2 regions of the Sediminispirochaeta bajacaliforniensis DSM 16054 genome follow, and region 1 is predicted to be linked to the other one. Evidence: riboswitches for the same ligand, from Rfam matches in the RefSeq annotation. Region 1 holds a riboswitch; the other holds the start of a gene.
The links. A riboswitch is a leader RNA that binds a small molecule or an ion and turns the genes downstream of it on or off. The one in region 1 is predicted to bind thiamine pyrophosphate.

Region 1 (5,308 bases):
ATCCGAATTGCCGGCGAATCCCCCGGTTGCAAGCACCACCTTTTTGGCATGGATTATATACCTTGTTCCGTCAGCATTGTGTGCCTTGACCCCAATCACGGATCCGGCATCATTGGTGAGAAGCTCCGTAGCCTCCGTTTCAAGCATATATTTTCCGCCCAATGCGGTAAAATGGTCGACAAAGCCATGAAAGTAGCCGTCTATCTCGTCCTTATTGTTTCCGAAGGAATCGGCATAGTTCACGCACAGCTTGTAAGGAGCGGAGAGGCCCTGTGCAGGTGCTCCGAATACAAAACCGTTTCCGATCAGCCAGTCGATCGCATTGCCCGACTGATCCATCATGTAATCGATTGCCCATTCCTTTGCATCGCCCTCGGTATAGTTCATCCAGTCGGCTTTTAAAACGGCTGGGTCCACATAGTTCCTACCGCCATTCTTTTTTACAAAAGAGGGGGGATTAACCGACATCGGAGATGAGGTAACGGAGCTGGTCCCACCGAATTTTCCGGCCTTATCAATGGCAAGGATGTGCACCTTGGAAGGATCATTCTCGGCGGCCGCGTATAATGCTTCTGCCGCCCGTACCGCCGTGGCGCATCCGGATCCTCCCATTCCAATAACCAGAAGATCGGTATCGATCGTCTCTTCCTGATCCTTCAGGGCCGGAGTCGAATAGAAGGCCGCTACCAGATTTTTATCTCCACCGGCGGCCGTAATGGCCTGTTTCAGGCACGCCTCCGTGGCAGCCTTGATTGCGCTACAGGAAGCGGTAGCACCGGTTATGCTGTCGATCTTAACGGATTGGTGTTCTATCATGCGGGGAATCAGAAGATCTATTGCACTCTGAAGGATCGGGCCGGTCTCGAAATTTTCGAGAAGGTGTATGGTCTTCATCCTGTTATCCGCAATTTCCACCGAAAGATTGACTTTATTATTGGTAGAAAATCCCCATGCCGATGCTGTATAGCTCCCATCCGCCATCTTGACATCTTCGAGGTCTATCGCCTGGGCACCAGAAGCCTGAGCCAAACAGTCCTGCACCGCGGCCTTGACCGCCTCGGATGTATGAGAGGCCCCAGATACAACATCCACATCGGCCGACTGACTTTCGAGGATGGCCTCCTTGAGAGGCTCTAAAGCAGCCTGGCCCACGGCCGGTGTCTCATCATCCCCTTTTATGGTGATATTTGCAATCTTGCCTTTATCAATGTTCAGAGTAACGGCGATATCTCCACCGAAGCCCTTCTCTACCGAACTATAGCTCCCGTCGCTTAGTTTACTTTTGGAAGGCTGGCAGCCAAGCAAAATAAGTGCAGCAAGAAGACCAGCAAAAAGATGCTTACATTTCATTTTTCCCTCCGTGATTCGTATATGAGCATATAGATAAAAAAAACTCGATAAACTATATACCCTATGAAAACGAATATCCATTACGATGCCGAATAATGAGGAATAGAAACTAAAAAAAGCTTGTATATAATACGACATTATAATACGATATATATCATATTAATATAGAGGTGTTTTTATGAATATATCAAAAGTCATCTGCGGCAATTACTCCTATCAGCTGTATAGCTTCGAGTATTTTCTTGAATCAATGAAACGACTGGAACAAAAAGAGATAGAACTTTGGGGGGCAGGACCACATCTATTTCAAGACGACTTTTCAGATGCTATGATAAAATCGTTATCAAAAAAAATCAAAACCTATAACCTAAGTGTCATTTGTTATACCCCGGAACAATGTATGTATCCGATAAATATTGCATCAAGTGACCCTGTTATCAGAAAACGCAGTATAGCGTATCTTATACGATCCATCGAAATAGCATCTCAAATAGAATCACCAAAGACCTTAGTCACTACGGGACAGGGATATCGAGATGAAAGCAAAGAGGATGCATGGGATCGCTGTGTTGAAGCACTATCCATATTAGGCCGAAAAGCAGAACAGCTGGGTGTAACCATTGTGTTTGAACATCTAACGAAAACAACAACCAACCTATGCCTGAAAGCACGAGATGTCGATCGTATGCTGAAAGAGGTCGGAATGAAAAATGTTGTCGGAATGATTGATGTCGATATGGCGGCCCGGCTGCATGAGGGGGTGCGCGACTATTTCGAACTCATGGGGAAATCGATTCAGCATGTCCACTTCGTCGATGGAAATCCGGGAGGACATCTTGCGATAGGAGATGGGATACTTCCTATGGATTCTTATATTGCTGATTTAAACGCATACGGCTATGACGGCTATCTGACCATGGAAATCCTCCATGATTCTTATCATCTGGACCCGGAAGCAGCCTATGCGAAAAGTCTGGAGTGGTGCAGAAATCACCAATACCTTTTTTCAAGGTGAACCGACGATTGCGTTGACTTTTCTTTCAGCCACATCTATCATTGTATGTATACAACACCTTGGGGTGCCGGAATTGGCCGGCTGAGATGGAAACCCTCGAAGTTTCCGACCCATGAACCTGATCCGGATAATGCCGGCGGAGGAAAGCGTGAGGTTGATTCATCCATCATCCATTCATTAATCCCTAGCCAGCCGGATCTCGTAGATAAGGAGATCCCATGAAACATCTTCTCTCCATTGCAGGAAGCGACTGCTCGGGGGGCGCGGGCATTCAGGCCGACTTGAAGGCCTTCAGCGCCAACGGCGTCTACGGCATGACGGTCATCACCGCCATAACAGCCCAAAACACCCGGGGAGTCAGGGCAGTCAGGGCCATGGACCCCGACATTGTCACCGCCCAGATCGATGCGGTCTTTTCAGACATCCGTGTCGACGGGGTAAAAATCGGTATGCTTGCCGAAGGCCCTATCATCGAAGCGGTTGCCGCGGCGCTGCGCAGATGGAAACCGCCGATTACGGTTCTCGACCCGGTTATGGTGGCAAAATCGGGACACCGCCTTCTGACAGAAGAGGCCGAAAGGCTTCTGACTGAGGAGCTGCTCCCCCTTGCGGACCTCATCACTCCCAATATCCCCGAAGCCCTGAAACTTGCATACGCAGGACAGACGCAGACACAGGCGGAAGGAGCCGAACAAAACGAAAACCTGTCGGAACAGGAACGCGAAAGGCTCGCCCTTGAGATTTTGAAGCGGGGTGCAAGGGCCGTTCTGATCAAGGGAGGGCACGCGGACGATCCCGACCGTTCTGTCGATCTCTTGGCAGATGGTAAGGGCTTTCGCCGTTTCGAGGCCGGGCGCCTTGATGCACACCACACACACGGTACGGGATGTTCCCTCTCCAGCGCCCTTGCGGCCTTTCTCGCCCGGGGATTCAGCCTCGAAGCGGCAGTAGAAAGGGCAAAGGCATATGTGACCGAAGGCATAGCCCACGGTATAGCCATCGGCGGTGGCTGCGGCCCCATCCATCACTTTTACGCCCTCTACGGCGGAGAGGAGCTACAGCCATGAATACAAGTACCAGAGACCATACAACAATCGGCTCTCCCCAGCTTGCCCTCCTCTGGTTCGGTGCGGCAATCTCCCTGGCCGAGATTCTCACCGGGGCCCTCTACCGCGGCATGGGAACAGGAGGGGCGCTTGCGGCAATCATAGGCGGCCATCTTTTGGGAGGAATAGCATTTTTCGCCGTCGGCTGGATCTCCTGGAAAGAGCATAAGGATGCCATCGCCATTGCGGACAGCACCCTGGGGAGGCCGGGAGTAACAAGCTTTGCCCTGGTAAACGCCCTTCAGCTTATTGGTTGGACAGCGGTGATGATCATCGCCGGAGCCGAGGGACTTGTTGCCGCGAGCAGCGCAGCCGGAATGACGATATCGCCTCCGGCCTCCCGGCTGCTGATAGGAGCGCTCCTGCTTATCTGGACCGCAGCTGGACGAAAGGGTATACGGGGCATCAATATGATTGCGGTGGCCCTTCTCCTGGTCCTTTCACTATTGTGGGCGATCAAGTTGATTACCCTTCCCGCAGGGGAAATTTCGGCCATTTCCAAAGCCCGGGAACCAGATTCCATAGCCTTTGGGAACATGCTGGAACTGGCGGTCCTCATGCCCCTTTCCTGGCTTCCCCTGATTGGGGACTACACCCGCAGCGCAAAACATGGCCGCAAAGGGGTATCGGCCGCAGCCGTCGGCTACTTTCTGGGAAGTTGCGGGATGTATCTGCTGGGGCTGCTTTCCGTCACCAAACTACCCGGCGCAGGGGCGGTTGAGAGCATGCTTGCCGTGGGAATGGGAGCGGGCGCCGCCTTCGTCGTCCTCCTATCCACGGTTACCACCGGTTTTCTCGACGTCCATTCTGCGGGAGTCTCCCTCCGCCTTGCCTTTCCCGCAATAGGAAGGCACGTGGCCCCCTTACTTGTTGGTTTCGCAGGTCTCATGCTTGCCATGCTGCTTCCCGGCGGCTGGTACGAAAGCTTTCTCTATCTTTTGGGCTCCCTCTTTGCCCCCTTCTTCGGGGTGATTTTCTGCCGCCGCCTCTTCTTTGCAAAAGCCCCGTTATCCATACTCCTGATTATTCTCGGCTTTGCAGCCTGGGCGGCAGGGGTCGGAGCCTACTATATCCTCTTGCCCAAGGGAACCCCTCTGGGTGTCTCCCTGCCGGCAATGCTTATCTCGATGGTCGTCTATTTTCTCTTCATGAAAGGAGCTTATGTATGGAATTCAAAGGCTTAAACACGGCTTTTCACAACATACGCAGTGCATCTCCCCTGATTCACCACATCACCAACATGGTGACCATCAACGACTGCGCCAATATCACCCTCGCCTTCGGCGGTGCTCCGGTTATGACAGACTGGGAAGAAGACGCCCTCGATATGGTGGAACATGCAGGGGCCCTGGTCCTGAATATGGGGACCCTTAATCCCGATAGTATTGAAGCCATGCTGGCCGCAGGCGGCAGGGCAAGGGAACTCGGCATTCCCATCATTTTCGACCCGGTCGGGGCAGGAGCCACGGCCCCGCGCCGCAAAGCTGCGAGGCAGATCCTTGAAGGTCTGCGCCCGGACATCGTCAAGGGAAACGCCGCGGAGATCGCCTTCCTTGCAGGACAGGAGGTGAGGCAGAAAGGGGTCGATTCAACCCTCGAAGAGGGGGTGCTGGAAAGCGTATATAGCCTGGCCTCTGCCTTCGGCATAATAGTAATTGCAACAGGACGCGAAGACCTCATATCCGACGGCAGCAATACGATTCGGATTTGCGGCGGCTCCGCCATGATGGGAAGGATAACCGGCACGGGCTGCATGAGCGCATCGGCCCTCGGATGCTTTGCCTCGGTCTTTCCCTCGAAGCTCGAGGCGGCGGCAGGTGCCATCCTTGCCATGGAC
Region 2 (5,308 bases), on a different contig from region 1:
GGTAACGCCATGGTACTTTCAAAAAGACGTCCTGTTCTCAGTTACATGTTCCCTCCCCTTGTGCTTCTCTTCCTGCTGCTTGCCGTATCCGTAGCCTTCTTCTCTTTCAGGAATTTCAGGCAGCTGATCTTTAAAGAACAGTATCATCGTCTGAAAACTGCAGGAGAGCTTCTACTTGCTGCCCTCCCTTTCGAAAACGGAGAACTGGAGGCGAAAGCCAAGGAGATAACCCGAAAGATCGGTCCGGCCAGCCCTTTCCGGGTAACCTTCATCAAGCCCAACGGTTTCGTCTTCGCTGATAGCCATGAAGACCCTTTGGTGATGGAAAATCATGCACACCGAGTGGAAATTCGGCAAGCGATACGGGGAGAGGCCTCGTTCAGCCTAAGGAAAAGCCCCACCCTTGCAATTTCCATGCTTTACTATGCCTTTCCCATCGATGATGCGTCAGGGAAGGTCATTGCGGTCCTTCGTCTGAGCCTCCCGGAAGCAAATGTCAAAAAGCTGCTTGCCGCAGCGGCCCTCTCGATAACGATCATCACCGCCCTGCTTTTAGGGCTCGCCGTTGCAGCCATGGTGGCCGTATCGCGAAAAATTACCGTACCTCTTGCAGCCATATCCAAAAGTGCTTCTGCATACGCCCGGTTCGATTTTTCTCAGCCGATTCATGTCGACGGCCCTGCCGAAATCGTCACCACGGCAGACGCCTTGCAAAAAATGGCGCAGGCTCTGACAAGCAGAATCGACGAGGTAACACGCCAAAAGCAGGAGCTGGAAGCGGTACTGACCGGCATGAACGAAGCGGTCATCGTACTCGACCGTAACCTGGTCATCACCGAGATCAACCCTGCTGCGGCACGGCTTGTGAGCAGTTCTTACGATCCGGTTATCGGTAAAAGTCTCATTCAGGTTATGAGAAACACAGAACTCAATACCTTTGCGCAGGAAGCCCTTGTCGCACGTGGGGTTCGTCAATGTTCCCTTGTCATTCCGGGCGAAGCAAAGGAGATTCACCTTCAGGTCAACGCATCAACAATAGAGGCTGTTACGGCTGATAAGAATAGCCGCTACCCGCAGCAACGCCTTATCCTGGTGATGAACGATATCACCACCTTAAAACAGCTTGAACGAATGCGGAAAGAGTTCGTCGCCAATGTTTCCCATGAGCTGAAGACGCCGATTACCTCCATCAAGGGCTTTGTCGAAACCCTCCTCGACGGAGCCATAGACGATAGGGAAAATGCTTTTCGATTCCTTACCATCGTACAGAATCAGACAACGAGGTTGGGAAATATCATTGACGACCTTTTAACCCTGAGCCGTCTTGAACAGAATGATGAAGAGTCGGGGATAGGTATGGAAATAATCCCCCTCTGCCATCCGGTAAACGAAGCCATTTCCATTTGCCAAGGCAGGGCCGACGAAAAATCAATCGATATTCATGTGGAATGTGACCGCGAGCTGGAAATTCTCGGCAACGGACACCTCATAGAACAGGCTGTGGTCAACCTCGTGGATAATGCCGTCAAATACTGTCCGGAAGGCAGTGTGGTGCTGGTTCGCTGCGAGAGAGAAGAGGATAGGCGCATATTATTAGAGGTCCAGGACAACGGTCCCGGTATCCCCGAAGCGGATCAGGAACGGATCTTCGAACGATTTTACCGTGTGGAAAAGGCTCGTAGCCGAGACATGGGAGGAACAGGATTGGGGCTTGCCATTGTGAAACACATCATGCTGCTCCACGGCGGAACCGTGGCACTGGAAAGCAGCAGGGGAGAGGGTGCCAGTTTCCTACTTCGCTTCCCCGCCCTGCCCTCTTGACACCATAGCGGTAGGATCATACCATCATAACAGCTGAATCGCGTGGGGTGGTTTTTCCTCTGATGGGAAAAGCCTGAGATTACACCCGTTGAACCTGATCCGGTTAATACCGGCGAAGGGAGCGTCCTGTATCCGTCCAAAGCCCCTCACAGATTCACCCGACACGTTATACCAGGAGACGAAGATGAAACGTTACCTTCCCCTCCTTCTTGCTGTGATCGGCGTGATTTTCATCGCAACGATCATGGTAGGAAGAACCAAACCAGAAACAGACGGGATTACCGTCTATACCTACGACAGTTTTATTTCCGAATGGGGTCCAGGTCCGGAGATCGCAAAACAATTTACCGAACAAAGCGGTATTACGGTAAACTATGTCGCACCGGGAGACGCGGGCCAGACCCTCCAGCGGCTTATCAACGAAAAAGAGGCCTCCGTTGCCGATGTGGCGATCGGTATCGACAACAACCTCTTTCCTAAGGCTGAAGAAGAGGGGATCTTTCGATCCTACACATCGCCGGAACTTAAAAAGGTCGATTCTTCTCTCAGATTCGAAGACGACCTCCTGACCCCCTACGATTACAGCGACTTTGCCTTCATTTGGGATAGCCAGGCCCTTGAAAATCCTCCCCAGAGTTTTGCCGATCTTACCGACCCGCGGTTTAAGGAAAAAATCATCATCATGGACCCCAGAACCAGCACCCCCGGCCTGGGACTTCTGCTGTGGAGCGAAAAAATCTACGGCGACAAGCTTTTCGACTTTTGGAAGGCCTTTGCCCCGAATATCCTTACAGTCAGCTCCAGCTGGGACACCGGTTACGGCCTCTTCACCAGCGGCGAGGCTCCTCTGGTGATCAGCTATACCACCAGCCCCCCCTATCATCTCGAATATGAAGGCACGGAACGATACAAGGCCCTTATTTTTCCCGAAGGTCACTATATGCAAATCGAAGGGGCCGGTGTGGTGGCAGGCACAAAGCATAGAAAGGCGGCCGAGGCCTTCATCGACTTCTTAATCTCCGAAGATGCACAGGCAGTGATCCCTTTGACGAACTGGATGTATCCGGTGAGAGAAGGGACCCCACTTCCCGATTCCTTCCGCCTTGCCCCCAAACCCGATAAGCAGCTGCAGATCAACCCTGCTCCGGACGGCAAAACCGTCGATACACTGATTGAGCTCTGGACCAAGGCCTTGCTGCAATGAATAACGATTCCCGAAACAGGAGCATAAGCGGCGGTGTTGCTTTGGCAGCGCTGCCGGGGCTTATCTTTCTATTCCTGTTTTTTTTCATTCCCCTGCTCACCATTCTTTCCGGTGCCTTTATCAATGAGGCGGGGGAGATCTCCCTCCTACCGCTTCTCGCTAGCGTACGGGACGAAAATCTGCTGAGGATCCTCGGATTCACCTTTCTTCAGGCCTTCTTGAGTTCCCTTATCGCCCTTGCCATGGGGCTTCCCGGCGCCTATTTTATTGCCCGGTGCGATTTTCCCGGAAAAAAGATTCTCAGGTCCCTGAGTGTCGTCCCCTTTGTCATCCCACCGATACTGGTCGTACTCGGCTTCGTGACGATTTTCGGCAACAACGGGATTATAAATCGTTTTCTGATGCAGCTTACCGGTAGCGGTACACCGCCGCTGAAAATCTTGTACTCGCTGAAAGGAATACTTCTGGCCCACGGTTTTTACAATTTCCCCGTCGTACTTCGAATCGTAGCCTCTCACTGGGAGGCAATCCCCGAAAAGCAGGAGCAGGCTGCACAGCTTCTGGGAGCAAAACGCTCGGCAGTCTTTAGGACCATCACCCTGCCCCAGCTGATGCCTGCAGTTGTTTCAAGTATGCTTTTGGTCTTCCTATTTTGCTTTTCAAGTTTTGCAGTCGTCATGGTACTGGGCGGCGGCCCGAAAACAACGACAATCGAAGTGGAAATCTTCCGCCTTGCCAGAATCAATCTGGATCTACAGGCAGCAGGGAGAGTGGCGCTCATTGCAGCATGCCTTACGCTCCTTCCTCTTTTACTAAATTTTGGAACGGAAAGCAGGTTCACAGGCATAGGAGCATCCGATCGGGATCATCGCATTGTTCGGGGCAGGAATCCTAAGGTCAGGCTTTTGGGTGCGGTATACGGACTTGCAATGGTTATTCTTGTTATAGGACCACTTCTCGGGGTAGTTGCCAGCGGATTTCTCGAGGTGGAAGGTCCCCTTGCTGCGCCCCGCTTCTCACTCCGCTGGTTCGCCGGAATCTTCGCCGTCTCCGGACCGGACACCTTCTCGATAACTGCAGCGAGGTCTATTGCCGGTTCTCTTCTTCTTTCGGGACTTACCCTGCTTATCACGATACCGACGGCCACCCTCTTTGCCCTGGCCACGGTTCGTTCGGGAGGAAAACGGGCAAAGTTGTTTGAGCTGACGGCAAGCCTTCCCATGAGCATTTCCACCGTCATCCTCGGAAGTGGATATCTCGCCATCTCCGTCGCATATCCCATGCTCACGTCCGTTCCCCTCTTCATCGCCGGGGCCCATAGTGTCATCGCCTTTCCCTTTGTCTACCGCAGCATTGTTACCGCCCTGGCAAAAATCGACGGATCGTATCGAAGGGCCGCAATATCTCTTGGAGCAAGGCCTGCCAAGGCCTTTGCCGATATCGAATTGCCGATGCTGGAATCATCTCTCTTCTCTGCCGCTGCCTTTGCCTTCGCCCTATCGGTGGGAGAGATGAATGCAACCCTTACCCTTTCCGGCGGCAGCTTTCCCACTCTGCCCATTACCATCTATCGACTGATTGGTTCATATCAGTTTCATCGGGCAAGTGCCCTCGGTACGGTACTGATCGTGCTGTGTGCCGTCGCCTTTTTGCTACTTGATCGATCGACTCGCAAAAAAAAGGAGATGTGACGTGAAACTTATTATAGAGCAACTGGTAAAACAGTTCGATGATTTCTCTTTTGAAGCATCATTTCAGGCCGACATCGGCAGTTTCATCACCCTATTGGGGCCTTCGGGCGGGGGAAAAACAACGGCCCTACAACTGATATCGGGTCTGATTCCTCCGGATTCGGGACACATATACTTCGGCGACATCGAACTTTCGCGTCTCGAGCCGTGGAAAAGGGACATCGGTTTTGTTTTCCAGGATTATGCCCTTTTTCCTCACATGAGTGTTGAAGAAAACGTTGCCTATGGCCTACAGCAACGGCAGGGGGCGAGACAAAAGAAAGAGGAGATTACGGACAGAGTCACTCAAATGCTTACCCTGGTCGGTCTGGAGGGCTTTGAAAAGCGTAAACCGGAAACCCTTTCCGGAGGAGAGCGACAACGTGTTGCCTTGGCCCGCGCCATAGCACCGGATCCCCGTCTTCTCCTCTTCGATGAGCCCCTTTCTGCTCTGGATGCCCCTCTTCGCAGTCGGCTGAGGGAAGAAATACGGGAATTACAGAAAAAATTGGGAATTACGACAATCTACGTAACCCATGACCGGGATGAAGCG

Region 2: another riboswitch for thiamine pyrophosphate. It lies ahead of F459_RS0108735 (thiamine ABC transporter substrate-binding protein); the one in region 1 lies ahead of thiD (bifunctional hydroxymethylpyrimidine kinase/phosphomethylpyrimidine kinase).

The regions. Positions count from the first base shown of each region.
Region 1 covers NZ_KB899420.1:57,804-63,111, forward strand. The annotation lists gene F459_RS0114775 (FAD-binding protein) at 1-1,350, opposite strand, end outside; gene F459_RS0114780 (sugar phosphate isomerase/epimerase family protein) at 1,529-2,365, shown strand; TPP riboswitch at 2,416-2,528, shown strand; gene thiD (bifunctional hydroxymethylpyrimidine kinase/phosphomethylpyrimidine kinase) at 2,584-3,432, shown strand; gene F459_RS0114795 (cytosine permease) at 3,429-4,655, shown strand; gene thiM (hydroxyethylthiazole kinase) at 4,637-5,308, shown strand, end outside.
Region 2 covers NZ_KB899413.1:6,042-11,349, forward strand. The annotation lists gene F459_RS0108730 (ATP-binding protein) at 10-1,821, shown strand; TPP riboswitch at 1,855-1,960, shown strand; gene F459_RS0108735 (thiamine ABC transporter substrate-binding protein) at 2,006-3,025, shown strand; gene F459_RS0108740 (ABC transporter permease) at 3,022-4,716, shown strand; gene F459_RS22160 (ABC transporter ATP-binding protein) at 4,718-5,308, shown strand, end outside.